DNA from 2 places in the Dellaglioa sp. BT-FLS60 genome. Region 2 is predicted to be linked to the other one. Evidence: predicted binding sites of a transcription regulator. Region 2 holds the regulator's gene; the other holds the start of a gene.
The links. Region 2 encodes LexA, which represses DNA repair genes until DNA is damaged. Its sites were predicted from a motif close to CNAACANNTGTTNG; they were not measured.
Positions count from the first base shown of each region.

Region 1: uvrB (excinuclease ABC subunit UvrB) is a predicted target of LexA. The motif match lies at 2,059-2,072, and genes of this name have one in related genera.

Region 1 covers NZ_JBSOLI010000036.1:42,529-45,961, forward strand. The annotation lists gene uvrB (excinuclease ABC subunit UvrB) at 1-1,955, opposite strand, end outside; gene ACVQ8P_RS07470 (DegV family protein) at 2,104-2,967, opposite strand; gene ACVQ8P_RS07475 (YfbR-like 5'-deoxynucleotidase) at 3,107-3,433, opposite strand, start outside.
Region 2 covers NZ_JBSOLI010000022.1:25,095-28,527, reverse strand. The annotation lists gene ACVQ8P_RS00555 (ABC transporter ATP-binding protein) at 1-151, opposite strand, end outside; gene ACVQ8P_RS00550 (YneF family protein) at 220-456, opposite strand; gene ACVQ8P_RS00545 (DUF896 domain-containing protein) at 552-794, opposite strand; gene lexA (transcriptional repressor LexA) at 942-1,562, shown strand; gene ACVQ8P_RS00535 (hydroxymethylglutaryl-CoA synthase) at 1,701-2,852, opposite strand; gene ACVQ8P_RS00530 (transporter) at 3,231-3,433, shown strand, end outside.

The DNA.
Region 1 (3,433 bases), on a different contig from region 2:
GCCGTCTCGAAATCTAATTTTTTAGCAGCTTCTTTCATTTGTTCTTCTAAGCGATCAACCATATCTTGTTGTTCTTTTTTATCCAAATCCAAAAACTCAGTTTCAGTAAATGTCTTAACTGTTCCTGAATTATCTTCAATTTTAGTTGGTGTAATTAACTCACGAATTGCCTTTTTAATTGTAGTTGGTGTAATATTATGCTCTTTATTGTAAGCCATTTGGATATCACGGCGACGTTGTGTTTCTTCAATCGCAGCCTTCATGGAATCCGTTTCTTTGTCAGCATACATAATGACACGCCCATTCTCATTACGAGCAGCACGTCCAATTGTTTGAACTAATGACCGTTCACTACGTAAAAAGCCTTCTTTATCAGCATCTAAAATAGTCACCAATGATACTTCAGGGACATCAATTCCTTCACGCAACAAATTAATCCCAATTAAAACATCAAATGTCCCCAAACGTAAATCACGAATAATTTTCGTTCGTTCCATTGTCTTAATATCACTATGCAAGTACGCAACCTTCATCCCTAATTCTTTCAAATAATCAGTTAAATCTTCCGACATTTTCTTGGTCAAAGTTGTGACAAAAACACGTTCATTTCGTTCAACACGCAAATTTATTTCGCCGACTAAATCATCTATTTGCCCCATAATTGGACGCACTTCAATAATTGGATCAAGTAGTCCCGTTGGTCGAATGATTTGTTGAACAACATTTGTTGTCCGTTCCATTTCATAAGGTCCTGGCGTCGCAGACATATAAATAACTTGGTTAACATGCCCTTCAAACTCAGCAATCGTTAATGGCCGATTATCTAGCGCACTGGGTAAGCGAAATCCATAATCTACCAACATTTGTTTACGAGCACGATCACCATTGTACATGCCTCGGATTTGGGGCATCGTAACATGTGATTCATCCACTACAATTAAAAAATCTTTTGGAAAGAAATCGATTAATGTATAAGGCGGTTCGCCAGGTTTACGACCATCCATATGTCGTGAGTAATTCTCAATACCGGATGTGTAGCCCATTTCACGTAACATTTCCAAATCATAAGTTGTCCGTTGCTCTAGCCTTTGAGCTTCTAGTAATTTTTCTTCGCCTTTTAATTCTTTTAATCGATCAGCAAGTTCCATTTCGATGCCTTCAATTGCATGGTCCATCACATTGTCATTTGTCATAAAATGAGTTGCGGGGAAAATAGCCATATGTTCTAATTCACCCATCACTTCACCCGTTAATGAATCAACTTCACGGATACGATCAATTTCATCGCCGAAAAATTCAACACGGACAGCCTTTTGGTCACGAGATGCAGGGAATATTTCCACAATATCTCCATGGACTCTAAAACGGCCACGTTGAAAATCAATATCATTTCGTTCAAATTGAATATCCACTAATTTTCTAAGTAAATCGTCACGTTCCATTGTCATTCCAGTCCGTAGAGAAATAACATGATCTCGATACTCTGTTGGATCACCCAATCCAAAGATACTTGAAACAGAGGCAACCACAATGACATCATTACGTTCTAATAATGAACTGGTTGCTGAATGTCGTAATTTATCAATTTCATCATTAATGCTTGAATCCTTTTCAATGTACGTATCACTTGAAGGGACGTACGCTTCTGGTTGATAATAATCATAATAACTCACAAAATATTCTACCGCGTTATTCGGAAAGAATTCTTTTAATTCGCCATATAATTGACCAGCTAATGTTTTATTATGTGCAAGCACTAACGTCGGACGATTAACATCCTTAATCACATTCGCAATCGTAAATGTCTTACCTGTTCCTGTTGCACCCATTAAAATTTGTTCTTTTTCCCCATCATTCAACCCATTTACTAAAGTTGCAATAGCGTTGGGTTGATCACCAGTTGGTTCGTACTTTGATACTAAATCAAAAACACCATCATCATGTCTATCAATCAAGTTAATCCCTCCAATGCAATTCTTTTTTTAAATAAAAAAAGCCCGGAATAACCTACCAGGCTCATTTAAAAATGATTATTCTCTATCAATTATATTAGCATACCGAACATACTTTCGCACGACATCTCACTTATTTTTTCAAGATAACTTAATCAACTAAATAATCACGGCCCCAAATAAGGCCCATCGTTTTTTCGCCAGTGTGAACACCAATAACAGGTCCAATATGACTAACTTCAACTGGTATTTCAGGATAGTTAGCTTTAATAAAGGCAACCCACTTCGCACTATCTTCGGGATTATTTGCATCAACAATACTAACACGAATCGGATAGCTGACTTCTTTAATCGCATCTGCAAAATCTGCCATCACACGTTGAAAAGCCCGTTTTTTAGTACGTTCTTTGGTTAAAGGAATAATTTTACCTTCATGATTAAAAGTCAAAATAGGTTTAATTTGCAATAAATTACCGACAAATGCGGCACTATTTGTCATGCGTCCCGTTCTAAGCAAATGGCTCAAGTTGTCCACAACAAAGAAAATACCAACTGTCTCACGCATGGCTTCTAACTTAGGCACAATTGTCTCAGCATGCTCACCTTGAGCCACTAACTGAGCCGCTTTCAATACAAGAAAAGCTTCTGCGGAACTGGCTGCTTTAGAGTCAATAGGATAAACGGTAATCCCTTCAACATTTTTCGAATAAGCACGCAAATTATCCACAAAACTTGTAATTCCTGTTGAAAGATGAATTGAAATCACTTCATCAAAGCCTTCGGCAATTAATTTATCAAAGACAACTTGCATTTGTCCCATTGTGACTTGTGACGTTGTTGGTAATTTATCAGTATTTTGCATTCTTTCATAAAATTCAGAAGAAGAAATTTCCACATCTTCTAAATAAGTTTGTTGTCCAAAAATAACAGTAATTGGTACAACAATAATCTTTTGAGCTTCGGCTACTTTTGGATCAATATACGAAGCACTATCAGTTACAATCGCGGTTTTCATTAAATTCTCCCTATGATCCTTTTTTGAACATTATCACCTTAGTAGATGGCTTTGAAACATCTAAAAATTTTTCTATAAAAAAAGATTGTTCTGTATGCATTATTTTAGCATACAACCCAATCTTTCACACATGCGTGATCTATTTTTTAATAATATCCAACGTTATTTTTTTGATTTTATCTTTATCCGTAAAATCTTCAGTTAACAATTCGGGTAAAATTTCTTTCAAAATATATTGAACACTAGCCAAATCAGAAAATCCCAAAATTGTTTTCAAACTTTCTTGATAAATTTCAGTATAAACCGCTTCAGGATTACCTTTTTGAATTTCGCCAAATGATTCATATAACAAATCTAGCTTATCAGCTACGGATAAAATTTTACCTTCTAAAGTATCATCCTTACCTTCTGATAATCGACGACGATAAGCATCTTGAAATTCTTCTGGAATTTCATTTTTAATAAA
Region 2 (3,433 bases):
ATTCTTTTTCGCTCATGCTATCAACAATATTTCCAATAATCTTAGGTGGCACAATTTGGAAAATTGCCACTAAAATCAAGAAAAATACTGCAATACTATATGATTTTTTTTCTTGTTTAAAAAACCATCCAAGTTTTCTAAAAATATTCATTCTGGTGCCCCCTTTTTGTGAAAAAAAAACAAGCAAAGAAAACCCTTGCCTGTTCATAAAATATTAACTTATTTTTTTTGTGAGCTATTTTTTGCTTGTGCGTTCATTGATGACATCATTTGATGTAATTTCTTTTCAGAAGGCTTTTGGCCCATTTGGACCATCATCATTCTTAACATATCTTCATTGATTGGTGGGTTCTTTTGTAAATATGTTTCCATATACTTACGAGCACCGAAAAATCCTCCGACAAGTCCAACTGCTAACGCAATAACGGCGATTAAAATCGTCATTCCTATTGACATAATTCAAGACCCCTTTCAATTCACTTCAATCATTAATTCTACACAATCTTGACATAAAAGAAAAGGTAATTCTACCTAAAGTGTGAACTATTTTACTAATCGTCTCGTAAGCCTTTGTCACGTTGCACTTTTTTTACTTTATCTGGGGTTACTTCTTTACCTGATTTATCATAAACCTGCATCATTTCAACCCGGCTTCTAAAACCCTCTCTAAATAATGCCAGATAGGTTTCACGTAATTCTTTTCTTTCAACTTCTTCAGATTTTGTTAATCCTTCAGCAGTTTTACTTTTTGCAGCTAATTCATTTATTCTTGGTGTTAAATCTTCTGGACTCATTTACTATCACTCCTTAAAATTTCACTCATAAGCATACCCGATAATATCATAAAAAACAATCATTTGAATTAACCGAACGTTTGTTTGCAACAGATACTTTCATATGCTACTATTAAAGTAATAAATAATGATGATGAGGTGTACGAAATGACAAAAGCATCTGACAGCAAGCAACTTGCGGTCTTGCGCTTTATTCATGAACGAGTGGATACAAAAGGCTATCCGCCAACTGTTAGAGAAATTGGTGAAGCTGTTTCTTTATCTTCAACTTCCACGGTTCATGGACACATTGCTCGACTTGAAAAAAAAGGATTACTAACTAAAGACCCTACTAAACCTAGAGCCATCGAACTTACACCACTTGGTTTAGATGCAATTGGTGTTAATAGTCATGAAAATTTAATTCCAATGGTAGGTACTGTTACCGCTGGTGTTCCTATCTTAGCAGTTGAACAAGTGACTGATTATTTCCCCTTACCACCTGACTTTAATTCTTCAGATGACCTATTCATGCTAACAATTCGTGGAGAAAGTATGATTAATATTGGTATTCTAAACGGCGATCAGGTCATCGTCAGAAAACAGTCAAATGCTGAAAATGGCGAAATTGTTATCGCTATGAATGAATTCGATGAAGCGACCTGTAAAAGATTCTTCAAAGAAGACAATTATTTCCGACTCCAACCTGAAAATGATACGATGGCACCTATTATCTTAGATAAGGTCTCTATTTTAGGTAAAGTAATTGGACTCTATCGTCATTTTTAATAATGGCTTACAAGGCAATCAACTGCTACTCAACTTTGAGTGGTAATTGATTGCCTTATTTATTTTGTATTCAATTCATCAGCCATAAAAAGCACCCCCAAGTTAGTCTCAACTTAGGGGTTAAATCGGTTAATATTTTTATTGTATTCGGTATTGTCTCTGCATATTGCTACTACCAATTAAAATAAATTTAGCTGGATCATTAGCATAATCTAAATCAATATCCGCACCATCATTTTTTAATTGACTTTGATAGGTCTTTTCGTACAACGCAACAGATACTTTAACTCGTGATTCCAAATTTGTTTGAGGCAAGTGACTTTTAAAATTAGCAGCCAATTTACCAGAAAAAAATTCACCAACCGCGCCAGAACCATAACTATAAAATCCAATTCTATCACCGATTTCTAAATCATCACTATTTTCAAGTAAAGAAATAAAGCTTAAATATAATGATCCAGTATATAAATTTCCAACCTGATTGTTATATTTTTTAGCCGCTTCAAATTCATGTGTTAATTCAGTTTTTTTAATTTCACTTGCTTCTGGAAGCACCTCTCTTAATCCTTTAATGCCAAGTTTTGTATATGGCAAGTGATAAAGTATTGCTTTAAAATCATTTACTGTTAATCCAGTTTTATTTTTATATTCATTCCATGTTTGATTAAAAAAATCCAAATAAACATTCTGTGACGCTTTGCCATCTACAAGTGCTTCACTATGATTTAAAGGACGCCAAAAATCCATAACATTTTCCGTTACGAACCCACTGTCTGCATCTAATGTTAATAGCGCTGGATCCGCCGTAATCATCATTGCAACGGCACCGCCACCTTGTGTAGGCTCTCCAGAAGTCTTTAACCCATATCTTGCAATATCCGCACCAATAACTAGTACTTGACTATCTGGATGAAGAGCCACATGTCCTTTTGCCAATTGAATCGCAGCCGTTGCACCATAACAAGCTTGTTTAATTTCAACTGCCCTTACATGATTTAATCCTAATAAACCAGAAACATAGGCTGCTGTCGATTTAGAATTATCAACACCAGATTCTGTTGCAAAAATAACAAAATCAATTTTCTCTCTGTTTTCATCATCTATCAATAAATCTGCAGCATTCGCACCCATCGTTACAACATCTTGAGTTGGTGGAATAACCGCCATTTTCGACTGACCAATCCCAATTAAATACTTATTAGGATCCACATCCCTAGCCTCAGCCAATTCAGCCATGTCAACATACTTATCCGATGTAAAAAAATTAATGCGATCAATTCCAATTTTCATTACTCAGCCAACTTCCATTTATAATCTTGCCATTATTGTACTTGATGTCCTATTTAATGGCAAGATTTGACAATTTTTCATAAGAAAAAAATAACATCATTTCATTATTAACATCTTAATTGATATGTTAATTTTTCTATGTCCTAAACAGAATGTGTTGTATTTTAATGTGCTAATACTTCTAAGACGATATGTAATACACAATACTTTTAGTCCTAAATACAAAAAGTAATTGCAATCACGCTATGCATTACCTATTATTAATAATATACAAAAGAGCGTATAAATACTTCAAACAGGTGTAATTTCGGCTGCTTGCATTCAATTAACGTGCAATAGACTGATTCACATTAAAAGCTGACTAAAGAGAATAATATAATGAAATTAAAAATTAATACAATTGCAGGTATTTCTAATATTTTCGGTGCTATTTTAATGGCAAGTTCTTGGCCTATCATGCTCTCAATTCTTGTGGACGAGTTTAAAAATAATGATAGCAGTTTAAGTTTTCTAGTCATTATTACATTTTTTATCATCTGTATCTTTATATCCATTAGTCTTGCTTTAAATATTATTGGTCT